DNA from 4 places in the Dickeya fangzhongdai genome. Region 4 is predicted to be linked to each of the others. Evidence: predicted binding sites of a transcription regulator. Region 4 holds the regulator's gene; each other region holds the start of a gene.
The links. The regulator CRP, encoded in region 4, controls carbon source genes, mostly activating them, when cyclic AMP is high. The targets are predictions, from matches to a motif close to ATGTGANNNNNNTCACAT.
Positions count from the first base shown of each region.

Region 1: a site for CRP is predicted at 1,299-1,316, ahead of cdd (cytidine deaminase). Genes of this name have one in related genera too.
Region 2: a site for CRP is predicted at 1,803-1,820, ahead of aaeR (HTH-type transcriptional activator AaeR). Genes of this name have one in related genera too.
Region 3: a site for CRP is predicted at 1,529-1,546, ahead of rbsD (D-ribose pyranase). Genes of this name have one in related genera too.

Region 1 is NZ_CP025003.1:1,970,810-1,974,020, reverse strand. Features, by position in the region: gene CVE23_RS08950 (PDDEXK-like family protein) at 1-1,209, shown strand, start outside; gene cdd (cytidine deaminase) at 1,383-2,270, shown strand; gene CVE23_RS08940 (NAD-dependent malic enzyme) at 2,551-3,211, shown strand, end outside.
Region 2 is NZ_CP025003.1:325,641-328,851, forward strand. Features, by position in the region: gene tldD (metalloprotease TldD) at 1-794, shown strand, start outside; gene aaeR (HTH-type transcriptional activator AaeR) at 841-1,785, opposite strand; gene aaeX (p-hydroxybenzoic acid efflux pump operon protein AaeX) at 2,123-2,326, shown strand; gene aaeA (p-hydroxybenzoic acid efflux pump subunit AaeA) at 2,358-3,211, shown strand, end outside.
Region 3 is NZ_CP025003.1:4,956,730-4,959,940, reverse strand. Features, by position in the region: gene qseC (quorum sensing histidine kinase QseC) at 1-155, opposite strand, end outside; gene qseB (quorum sensing response regulator transcription factor QseB) at 142-813, opposite strand; gene CVE23_RS22220 (YgiW/YdeI family stress tolerance OB fold protein) at 1,019-1,426, shown strand; gene rbsD (D-ribose pyranase) at 1,632-2,051, shown strand; gene rbsA (ribose ABC transporter ATP-binding protein RbsA) at 2,059-3,211, shown strand, end outside.
Region 4 is NZ_CP025003.1:4,541,642-4,544,852, forward strand. Features, by position in the region: gene CVE23_RS20405 (phosphoribulokinase) at 1-186, shown strand, start outside; gene CVE23_RS20410 (OsmC family protein) at 230-637, opposite strand; gene crp (cAMP-activated global transcriptional regulator CRP) at 967-1,599, shown strand; gene argD (bifunctional acetylornithine/succinyldiaminopimelate transaminase) at 1,688-2,911, opposite strand; gene CVE23_RS20425 (aminodeoxychorismate synthase component II) at 3,098-3,211, opposite strand, start outside.

The DNA of each region.
Region 1 (3,211 bases), 2.5 Mb from region 4:
CTGAATCCGAATGAAGGCCACGGTCAGCGAGACGCGATAATTAAAGATTTTCTGACCGCCGCCTATTACGCCAGTACCGAACATAAATACGACAATAAAAAATTTTTCCATATCTGGACCCCCGGCTTAATCCATCAGACCAGTTTTGGTTCGCTGTTTGTCTGCCGGGAATTCAGCATTGTCGACCTTAACGGGGGTCGCCGCCGTCTTGACCTGTTTTTGATCGACCCGCAAAACAAATTTATCGTCACGATAGAGAATAAAGCTGGCTCAACCCCCGATGTCGCTCAGCTTGACGACTATCACGCCGCGGTGAAAAACGCGCTGGCGCGCAACGCCTGTTTCCACGGCTATAACTTCCTGTTCGTCGCCATCGACAAATGGTTTAACCAGTCAGCCGATAACGATTTTGTCAGCCAGGCCAAGCGCTGGGCATTTATGAACTACCAGTGGCTGGATAAAGCGGCGCACCGCGCCCGACTGCAATCTGAAAATCATCATGCCGCGGTGCAGTTGCTGTTGTCGTACTGCCAGAAACAGGCCGACTGGCAAAGCCCGGCCGAGCAAAGAATCTCAGAGCTCTCCGCCACGCTGGCAATCCGCTATGCGCCGCTGGTGGAACACTTTTACCAGCAAAGAAATCACTCGCCTGTCCAATGGCGCGTCAGCAAATTTGCCGGCATCGACGCCGAAATGCTGCTGTTCCTGCAACAGCACCGCCCGCTTTGCGACAAGCTGATCCAATCCCGCGGCATCGCCGGCGTGCTGGTTAACATGAAAAAAGCCCTGCCGGATTTGCAGGGTGACGACGGCTCGTACAGCAATAATCTGCAAATCAGCCGCACCTGGTTTAATTTTGCGACCGACGCCATGCTGGAAATCAGCGCGGAGACGTACTGGCCTATCTACGTGAACATTTTCAGAGAAAAAAGCGAAAACAGCCGTCATCCTCGCTTCGGCCTACGGGTGTTTTATGCCGAGGCCTACCTGAATGAAGCCTTCTCCTCTTCGCATTGCGCCTTCACCGACTTGCTCTATCAACACTTTCCTGAGGGAAGAAAATCCAGAGCCTATGACTGGAAAACACTCAGCCATCAATACGGGTTGAGCGCAACGGAGGTGGTTGAGCAGGCGAAAAGACTCGCACAAAAAATAGATGCGATCATTCAGCAGGAAAATGAAGCGGCATTGCCGGACGGCGGTTCATAACCGCTGCCGCAATACCAACCGGACCTGCGGCCGATAAACTTGAGATACATCTCGCATTTGTGATTTCTTTTTCATGTATTTCATATAAAAAGTGATAATAATCACAAATAATCGCCGCGTGTCTGACCAGACTCTGGTTAACATGCTCTGAAAACCGGGAAAGAGAGACCATCATGCAAGCACGCTTCCACGACGCTTTCACGCAACTGCCTGCGGCGCTGCAAGCCACGCTGGCGCCGATACTGGCGCGTGATGATTTTGCCGCCATGCTGACCGCCGACGATGTCAGCAGCATTTGCGCCCAGAGCCAGCTCGACGCCGACAGTTTGGCTTTCGCCCTGCTGCCGCTGGCCGCCGCCTGCGCGCTGACGCCGGTGTCTCACTTTCACGTCGGCGCGATAGCACAGGGCGTCAGCGGCGCCTTCTACTGGGGCGCCAATATGGAGTTCGACGGCCTGCCGCTGCAACAGACCGTCCACGCCGAGCAAAGCGCCGTCAGCCACGCCTGGCTGCGCGACGAACCGGCGCTGCGGGCGGTGACGGTGAACTACACGCCCTGCGGGCACTGCCGCCAGTTCATGAACGAACTCAATAGCGCGCCCGAACTGCGTATTTGCCTGCCAGGGCGTTCACCCGCGCTGCTCGGCCACTATCTGCCGGATGCGTTTGGCCCGCGCGATCTGGCGATCAACACCCTGTTGATGGATGACATCGATAACGGGTTGACGCTGACGACAGACGATCCCCTGCGCCAGCTGGCGCTGGCGGCGGCCAACCGCAGCCACGCGCCGTACAGTAAAGCATTCAGCGGCATCGCGCTGGAAACCCGCCGCGGTCGCCGTTACGCCGGGCGTTATGCGGAAAACGCCGCGTTCAACCCCAGCCTGCCGCCATTGCAGGCGGCGTTGAATCTGGTCAATCTGGCCAGCGAGCCGTTCAGCGACATTCAACGGGCGGTTTTGGTGGAATCCAGCCATGTGACGCTCAGCCAGTGGAGTCTGGCCCAGCCGTTGCTGGCGTCATTCGGCTGTACCGATCTGTGCCGCGAACCGGCGCACTAAAACATAGCGCGCCGCCATGCGTTCATATGGCGGCGCTGCGTCGATTCGGTGGTGGAAAATTCACACCGTGTGAGTAAGACCGGCCCCCCAACCCCCCTCTTTTTCCAGCAGAAGCGCGATAATATGTGACTTTCCCCACATATTTTTCATATGCAAGTCATCTGTAATTATTTTAATTAACAATCCCTGTACATATTTTTGGGGTACTTTAAGATCCGCGTTATCCTATCGTTTCGTTGGTTCTTCGAACCGATTTCCGCTACCCAAAGAGTCGAAAGTCATGGAATTGGAATACGAAAGTAAACGTCCGCTTTATATCCCTTATGCCGGTCCTATCCTGCTCGAATTTCCCCTGCTGAACAAAGGCAGCGCCTTTACCGAGGCGGAGCGCGCCCAGTTCAACCTGCACGGCCTACTGCCCGAAGCGGTGGAAACCATTGAAGAACAGGCAGAGCGCGCCTGGCGGCAGTATCAGGAATTCAAGAACGACATGGAAAAGCACGTGTACCTGCGTAACATTCAGGACACCAACGAAACCCTGTTCTACCGTCTGCTGGAAAACCACCTGAGCGAAATGATGCCGATCATTTATACGCCGACGGTGGGCGCCGCCTGTGAACACTTCTCCGACATTTACCGCCGTGCCCGCGGCCTGTTTATCTCCTACCCCAACCGCGAGCATATCGACGATATGCTGCAAAACGCCACTAAACAAAACGTAAAAGTCATCGTGGTGACGGACGGCGAGCGTATCCTCGGTCTGGGCGACCAGGGCATCGGCGGTATGGGTATTCCGATCGGTAAACTGTCGCTGTACACCGCCTGCGGCGGCATCAGCCCGGCTTACACCCTGCCGGTGGTGCTGGATGTCGGCACCAACAACCCGCAACTGCTCAACGACCCGCTGTACATGGGCTGGCGTCACCCACGTATTACCGGCG
Region 2 (3,211 bases), 810 kb from region 4:
ATGGCGAAGTGCGGGCGGAAGCCTGGGCCAAAGAGGCGGTGCGCATGGCGCTGGTCAATTTGTCCGCCGTGGCGGCGCCGGCTGGGTCGATGCCGGTGGTGCTGGGCTCAGGCTGGCCGGGCGTGCTGTTGCACGAGGCGGTCGGGCACGGTCTGGAAGGCGACTTCAACCGTCGCGGCACTTCGGTGTTCAGCGGTCAGGTCGGCAAGCTGGTAGCATCCGAGCTGTGTACGGTGGTGGATGACGGTACACTGGAAGGGCGCCGCGGTTCGCTGGCGATGGATGACGAAGGCGTGCCCGGCCAGTACAACGTGCTGATTGAGAACGGCATTCTCAAAGGTTACATGCAGGACAAACTGAACGCCCGTCTGATGGGCGTCGCGCCGACCGGCAACGGCCGCCGCGAGTCATACGCCCATCTGCCGATGCCGCGTATGACCAACACCTACATGCTGGCGGGCAAATCCACTCCGGAAGAGATCATCGCCAGCGTGGATTACGGTCTGTACGCGCCGAACTTTGGCGGCGGTCAGGTGGATATCACCTCCGGCAAGTTCGTGTTCTCCACGTCCGAGGCGTACCTGATCGAGAACGGCCGCGTCACCAAACCGGTGAAAGGCGCGACGCTGATTGGCTCCGGCATTGAAGCCATGCAGCAGATTTCGATGGTCGGCAACGATCTGACGCTGGATAGAGGCGTCGGGGTGTGCGGCAAAGAAGGGCAAAGCTTGCCGGTCGGCGTCGGTCAGCCGACTCTGAAGCTCGACAACATTACGGTAGGCGGCACCGCCTAAGCGTTGATACGTTGGTTGTTAAATCAGGCCGCCGATGCGGCCTGATTTATTTCTGCGGCGGCTCGCTCTGCGGGTGTTCCTGCCGGTATCCCTGATAAATCAGCGCCACCTTGTTGAAATACTCGGTCAGGTAATTAATGCACACCTGCACCTTCAGCGGCAGATTGTCGCGGCGGGTGTAGAGCGCGTACACCGGGCGCGGGTCCGAATGATAACGCGGGAATAGGATCTCTATTTCGCCGCGTTTGATCTCTTCAAATACCCACATTAACGGCATATAGGCGATGCCGGCGCCGTTTTTCAGCCAGCGAATCAGCGTGACCGGGTCGTTGGTGACGAAGCGTCCTTGCGGCGTCAGCCGGGTGGTGATGCCTTCCGGCGCTATCAGCTCAAATTCGCTGTCCGGGCGGACGCTGTACTCCAGCCAGGATACGTTGCTCACGTCGGCGGGTTTTTCCGGCGTGCCGTGCTGCGCCAGATAGCTTCTGGCGGCGCAGACCACCATCGGCATGGAGCCGAGACGGGTGCTGTACAGGCTGGAGTCCTGCAGCGCGCCGACCCGGATGACGATGTCCAATCCGTCGGCAATCAGGTCCGGCGCCGGAATGCCGCACACCAGATTGACCGACAGCCCTGGGTACTCCTTCAGCATGTCGGTGGTCATATTCGCCAGCACGTTTTGCGCCATGGTGGAGGAGCTGCCGATGCGCAGCGTACCGATCGGGGTGTTGTTGAACGCATATAACTGCTCATGCACTTCCTGCGCTTCGTGCAACATGCGGCGGCAGCCGTGGTAGTAGATCCTGCCGGCTTCCGTCAGCCCGATGCTGCGGGTGCTGCGGTTGAGCAGTTTCACCTGCAGTTCATCTTCCAGCCGGGTAACCGTCTGGCTGACGGCAGATACGCTCATTTCCAGCTGACGGGCGGCGGCGGTGAACGAGCCGAACTCCACTACTCTGGCGAAGACCGACATGCTCTTTAATCGTTCCATTGTTAATCCTGGCTTAAAAGTGATTTAGATCACACTGCGTAGATAACATAATAATAACGTTTCATAATATAGCCTGTTTGACCACGAAGAGCGGTCCTGATTACTCGTCTTTGCTGCCGTGGTCGTTCTGAAGGGTTTAAAACGCTGATTTAACGCCGCAAGCGATCTGCATTAAATCAGCGCCCGCCATCGTGATTATTCAGTTAAAGCTGTGTCTTTCACCCGCTGGCAGCGATGCCGACGGGAATGGGTGTTTACCTCATCTTCCCCGACCCCGACACATACGGTTGCTGATGCGAGCGACGGGCGGCGTGATGGTGAAAAAAAGGAAAAGAGGATGAATTCACTCCCGGTCATGGTGCTGTTCGGCCTGTCGTTCCCGCCGGTGTTTTTTGTGCTGCTGGTGACGCTGGCGCTGTTTTTTATCTGTATCCGACTGCTGCATCCCACGGGCATTTACGACCGGGTCTGGCACCCGGCTCTGTTTAATACCGCGTTGTTTGTCTGCCTGTTCTATCTGCTGTTTCGTTTCGGTCTTTGAGGTTGTTGTGAAAGCATCTGTTGTGAAAGTGATGATCAAAAAATTCAGCCGCATGGCCATCACGCTAGTGCTGGTGTTGCTGGCCGCGGTGGCGCTGGTGCGCGTGTGGTCGTTTTACACCGAATCTCCCTGGACCCGCGACGCTCGTTTCAGCGCCGATGTGGTGGCGATCGCCCCCGATGTCAGCGGCCTGCTGACCGATGTGAAAGTGCAGGATAACCAGCCGGTGAAGCAGGGCGATGTGCTGTTCGTGATTGATCAGCCGCGTTACCAGCAGGCGCTGGAGCAGGCGCAGGCGGACGTGGCCTACTATCAGGCGCTGGCTGATGAGAAAAAGCGGGAGTCGGCGCGCCGCCAGCGTCTCGGCGTGCAGGCGATGTCGCGTGAAGAGATTGAACAGTCCGGCAATGCGCTGCAAACCACGCTGCATCAGCTGGCAAAGGCGCAGGCGGAGCTGGAACTGGCGAAGCTCGATCTGGCGCGTACGGTGGTGCGAGCCCCGGCCGATGGCTGGATAACCAACCTGCACGTGCACGCTGGCGAATACATTACCCGCGGCTCCACCGCGGTGGCGCTGGTGAAAAAGGATTCGTTCTATCTGCTGGCCTACATGGAAGAAACCAAACTGGCGGGCGTGCGCCCCGGCTATCGGGTGGAAATCACCCCGCTGGGCAGCAATCAGATTCTGTTCGGCGCGGTGGATAGCATCGCCGCCGGAGTAACCAACAGCAGCAGTTCCGCCGACACCAAAGGGCTGGCGACGGTGGATTCCAATCTGGAATGGGTACGGCTGGCACAGCGGGTGCCGGTCAGGATTCGTCTCGATCAGCAATGGGGCGACCTGTATCCGGCCGGGACCACCGCCACGGTGGTAGTGACCGGCGA
Region 3 (3,211 bases), 420 kb from region 4:
AGCCGTCTGGCAAACAGCATTTGCTGGGTATCAAACAGCTCATTGATGTTATGACGGGTTTGCGTCCATGACAGTATGGCGGCAGCCCCACCGACCAGCAGCATCAGCAGCGTAAAGCCCAGCAACAGGCGTAGCCGCAGGTTAAGCGTCAGCATCGGCGGCTCCCAGCGCGTACCCTACGCCATGCACGGTACGGATGAAATGGCTGCCGAGTTTCCGGCGCAGATGATGGATGTGCACTTCTACCGCGTTGCTTGAGACCTCGTCGTCCCAACTATAGAGTTTTTCTTCCAGTTGGTTACGGGTCAGGATGTGGCCGGGGTTCATCAGAAACAGTTCCAGCAGCGCCAGCTCACGGGATTTCAGCGTAAGCGGCTCCCCATTGAGCGTCACGTGGCGGGAACCGGGGTCCAGCGTGACGGCGCCATGCGCCAGCACCGGCTGTAACTGCCCATAACGCCTGCGGATCAATGCCTGCAGACGAGCGGCAACCTCGGTCAGTTCAAAGGGTTTGCAAAGGTAATCGTCCGCTCCCTGCTGTAGCCCCTGAACGCGTTGTTCAATCGCATCGCGCGCGGTAAGTATCAGCACGGGTACGTCGTGTCCACGCTGGCGCCATTGCCGCAGAATCTCCAGACCATCGATTTTCGGCAGGCTGAGGTCAAGCACCACCGCATCGTAAGGTGCGGCGGGTAGCGCAGCCAGTCCGTCGTCTCCCTGGGTGAACCAGTCCACGTTAAAACCGAGCTTGATAAGCCCGGCCTTGATGCCGTCGCCAATCAAACGATCGTCCTCGATTAACAGTATACGCATCGTCCCTCCTACTTTTTTCCGCTGTGTTTATACGTTATTTCCTTTGCTAACGAATAGGATGACAGCGCCACGACGCGAGGCGGCCCGCAATCCGGATAAATACCGCTGCAACGCCGTGGGCTTTAAGATCCTGTTAAGAACTTTTTGGTTTAGTAGCCGCAGTTAGTCATTCGGCTTAATCCATCAAGATCTCAGGAGAGAATTCATGAAGAAACGCATTGTACTGGTTGCTGTTGCGGCGTTGTGTTCCGCCTCGTTATCCGCCGCTCAAACCGGAGGATTTCTCGGCCCCAGCGAATCGGCGCCGACGCCGCCTTCTTCTGCGACTGGCGGTTTTTCCGGTCCGGATGGCAGCCTGACCACGGTGGCGCAGGCTAAAGACATGCGTGACGACAGCTGGGTAAGATTGCAGGGCAATATCATTCAGCGTGTTGGCAAAGATGACTATCAGTTTCGCGACGCCACCGGCACCATCCTGGTGGACATTGATGACAGACGGTGGGAAGGCCAGACCATTACCCCGGAAGATCGGGTCGAGTTGAAAGGCGAATTGGACAAAGACTTTAGTTCGGTTCAACTGGATGTGAAACAGATACGGAAAATCCAGAAATAGCCTGCCTTGTCAGGCGGGCTGCGGTCCGCCTGTTGCTCCCGGCAGGGCATTTTTATTGGTTTTAATAACGTAAAATCTTCCTTTTATTACGCCAACGAAACGTTTCGATAACGATCACATTTTCATAAGATAATCGTTGCCTTCTCCTGTTCTTTTTCTACACTTGTCATACAAGCGAAACGTTTCGCTATCAGGGTAAATAAAAATGAAGAAAGGTGCGTTACTTAATTCCGATATTTCATCGGTGATTTCCCGGCTGGGGCATACCGACCAAATTGTCATAGCAGATGCCGGTTTGCCGATTCCGGAGACCACAACCCGTATCGATTTGGCCTTGACCCATAATGTGCCCGGTTTTTTGCAGGTGCTGAATGTGGTAACGGCGGAAATGCAGGTTGAAGCCGCGATTCTGGCGCAGGAAATCATCGAGAAGAATACGCAACTCCATGACGCATTATTGAAACAGTTAGCACAACTTGAACAACACCAGGGAAATACTATTTCACTGCATTACGTCAGCCATGAGGATTTCAAAAAGCAAAGTGGCCAAAGCCGGGCCATTATTCGCACTGGAGAATGTTCTCCGTATGCGAATGTGATCCTTTGTGCCGGCGTCACCTTCTGAGGTACCGATGCAACCTTTACTGCAATTGCAAGGCATCACCAAAACCTTTCCCGGCGTTAAGGCGCTTTCCGGCGCGGCATTGAATGTCTATCCGGGGAAGGTCATGGCGCTGGTGGGTGAGAACGGTGCCGGCAAATCCACCATGATGAAGGTACTGACGGGGATTTATCGCAAAGATGCCGGCAGTATCCATTTTCTAGGTAAGGACGTGGCTTTCAGCGGCCCCAAAGCCTCTCAGGAAGCAGGGATCGGTATTATCCATCAGGAACTGAACCTGATTCCTCAACTGACCATTGCGGAAAATATTTTCCTTGGCCGCGAATTTACCAACCGCTTGGGGCGTATCAACTGGAAACGGATGTACGCCGAGGCGGACAAACTGCTTAAGCGTTTGAATCTGCGTTATGACAGTCGTCGTTTGGTGGGCGAATTGTCGATTGGCGACCAGCAGATGGTCGAAATCGCCAAGGTGCTCAGCTTTGAATCACGGGTCATCATCATGGATGAACCCACCGATGCGTTGACCGATACCGAAACCGCGTCGCTGTTCAGCGTGATTAAAGAACTGCAGTCTCATGGCTGCGGCATCGTCTATATCTCCCATCGACTGAAAGAAATCTTTGAAATCTGTGATGACGTGACGGTCTTTCGCGACGGCCAGTTCATCGGCGAGCGCCCGGTGAGTGAATTGCAGGAAGACTCGCTGATTGAAATGATGGTGGGGCGTAAGCTGGAAGATCAGTATCCCCGCCTGAATCAGGCGCCCGGCGAGGTGCGTTTGCAGGTCAGCGAATTGTCCGGGCCGGGGGTGGAAAACGTGAGTTTCACGCTGCGCAAGGGTGAGATTCTTGGTGTCGCCGGGTTAATGGGCGCCGGTCGTACCGAATTGATGAAAGTGCTTTACGGCGCGCTGCCGCGTACCCACGGCAACGTTCATCTGGACGGTAAGGATGTGGTGACCCGCAGTCCGCAGGACGGGCTTGCCAGCGGCATCGTCTATATTTCCGAAGACCGCAAGCACGACGGGCTGGTGCTCGGCATGTCGGTGAAGGAAAACATGTCCCTGACCGCGCTGCGCTATTTCAGCAATGCCGCGGGGTCGCTGCGGCACGGCGATGAACAGCAGGCGGTGAGTGATTTCATCCGCATGTTCAATATCC
Region 4 (3,211 bases):
TTTGTGGTCATCCACTTTCAGGGGCTGGACCACATTGATTATCCCTACCTGCTGGCGATGCTGCAGGGTTCGTTCATTTCCCACATCAACACGCTGGTGGTGCCGGGCGGCAAAATGGGGCTGGCGATGGAGTTGATCATGATGCCGCTGGTGCAGCGGTTAGTAGAAGGTAATCATATTGATTAAGCGACGCGGCGGGCGGTGAAGTTAGCCGCCGCGTGCAGGCAATTCAGTCGAGCGCGATCACTTCATGGCTGTGGGTAATCGTCACCGCCTTCTCCAGCATCAGCGCCACGGAGCAGTATTTCTCCGCCGACAGCGACACCGCGCGCTCTACCGCCTTGTCGTTCAGCCCCTTGCCGGTAACGATAAAGTGCAGGTTGATGGCGGTGAACAGGCGCGGCGCTTCCGCACGGCGTTCAGAGGTCAGACGCACTTCGCAGTCCGCCACATCATGACGGCCTTTCTGCAGGATAGACACCACATCAATGGCGCTGCACCCGCCTGCCGCCATCAGCACCATTTCCATCGGGCTGGGGGCTTTATCGCCGGCGTTACCGTCCATCAGCAACTGATGTCCGGACGCGGATTCGCCAAGAAACGTTAACCCTTCAACCCATTTCACCCGAGCCTGCATAAGTTTGCCCTCAATCAATTATTTTTGAAATTTTACACCGCTTATGTACAAAAAAGCCTGATAATCAGAGCTTAATCATGCTGAAGCGAGACAACACAAGACACTACACTCAACCTGTGTTACAAACGAAGAAGTAAACCGGTGTATGTTGAGCCTCTGCAAGACCCGCAGCCGGCTTACTGGCGTCATCCGATAGACAGCCTCAGTATATTTATTCCCTGACGTCATTCCGCCAGGACGGAATTGAATTATAACTATGTTATCACGCCGTACAGGGAACTCTGAGCCCTGTGATTTGCGCAGTGAATTACAACAGAGGATAACAGCGAATGGTTCTCGGCAAACCGCAAACAGACCCGACTCTCGAATGGTTCCTTTCTCATTGCCACATTCACAAGTACCCATCGAAGAGCACTCTGATTCATCAGGGTGAAAAAGCAGAGACGCTTTACTACATCGTGAAAGGCTCGGTTGCCGTGCTGATCAAGGATGAAGAAGGCAAGGAAATGATTCTTTCTTATCTGAATCAGGGCGATTTTATCGGCGAACTTGGCTTGTTCGAAGATGGGCAGGAACGCAGTGCGTGGGTCCGGGCGAAGACTGCCTGCGAAGTCGCTGAGATTTCCTATAAAAAATTCCGCCAGCTGATTCAGGTCAACCCGGATATTCTGATGCGGTTGTCCTCGCAGATGGCGCGCCGCCTGCAGGTGACCTCGCAGAAAGTCGGCAACCTGGCGTTCCTCGACGTTACCGGTCGTATCGCGCAAACCCTGCTCAACCTGGCCAAGCAGCCGGACGCCATGACCCACCCGGACGGCATGCAGATCAAGATCACCCGACAGGAGATCGGCCAGATTGTCGGCTGTTCCCGCGAAACCGTCGGTCGTATCCTGAAAATGCTGGAAGATCAGAACCTGATTTCCGCCCACGGTAAAACCATCGTGGTGTACGGCACCCGCTGATTATCATCCACCGGATCAACATCAGCCGGATCAAAAAGAGCGTGCCCAGGCACGCTCTTGTCGTTTTAGTGGAAAGAAAAACCGCGGCTTACGCGCCTTTCACCACCCGCTCCACTGCTTTTCCGAACAGCGCCATGCCTTGATCGATCTCTTCCGGGGTAATCACCAGCGACGGCACGAAGCGAATCACGTCCGGCCCCGCCACCAGAACCATCAACCCCAGATCCGCCGATGCCGCCAGGAAATCCCGGGCGCGGCCATGCCAGGCCGGTTTCAGCTGCGCGCCCAGCAGCAGCCCCATGCCGCGGATTTCGTCGAAAATATCGTACTGCGCGTTGATACTCTCCAGCGCGGACACAAAGCGCGCATGGCGATCCACCACTCCGGACAACACTTCCGGCGTATTGATCACATCCAGCGCCGCTTCCGCCACGGCGCAGGCCAACGGATTGCCGCCGTAAGTCGTGCCGTGGGTGCCGACCGCCATTACCGACGCGATCTCTTCCGTAGTCAGCATCGCGCTGATCGGGAAACCGCCGCCCAGCGCTTTGGCGGTGGTCAGAATGTCCGGCGTGATGCCGTAATGCATATAAGAGAACAGCTTGCCGCTGCGGCCCATGCCGCACTGCACTTCATCAAACACCAGCAGCGCCTGATACTGGTCGCACAGCTCGCGAACCCCTTTGAGAAACGCCGGCGTGGCAGGCGTGATGCCGCCTTCGCCCTGAATCGGTTCCAGTACCACCGCGCAGGTGTGGTCATCCATCACCGCTTTTACCGCATCCAGATCGTTAAACGGCACGTGCACGATGTCCGCCGGTTTCGGGCCGAAACCATCGGCGTATTTCGGCTGGCCGCCGACGGAAACGGTGAACAGCGTACGACCGTGGAACGACTGATAAAACGAAATGATCTTGGTTTTGTACGGGCTGTGGCGGGTAATGGCGTAATGACGAGCCAGCTTGAATGCCGCTTCGTTGGCTTCCGCGCCGGAGTTGGCGAAAAAGACGCGGTCGGCAAAGGTCGCATTAATCAGTTTGGTGGCCAAACGCAGCGCCGGTTCGTTAGTGAACACGTTGCTGGTGTGCCACAGGGTTTCGCCCTGCTCTTTCAACGCCGCCACCAGCGCCGGATGGCAGTGCCCCAGCGCCGTCACCGCGATGCCGCCGGAGAAATCGATATATTCCTTGCCCTGCTGATCCCAGACACGGCTCCCTTTGCCTTTTACCGGCACAAACTGCGCGGGTGCATAAACCGGAAGAATTACCTTATCGTAAGTATCCCGTGTTACTGCTGCTTTCTCTGTCGCCATTTGCTGCCCCGTTGTGATATCCGTGGTTTTCGAGTGAAAATATAGTCATTAAATATGCATAAAAAATCAAAAATACGCAATCATTAATCCGACATGCCCTAAATAGGAAGGGCCTGGTAATAACGCCGGCACACCTGCAACGTGAAGCATGACGGGTATAAAGCCGGATTTGCTCCCACTATCCCTCTATAAATCAAGGAAATTCTTCAGTAGCTGATGCCCCTGCTGGCTGAGAATGCTTTCGGGGTGGAACTGCACGCCTTCCAGCGGCAACGAGCGGTGACGCACTCCCATGATCTC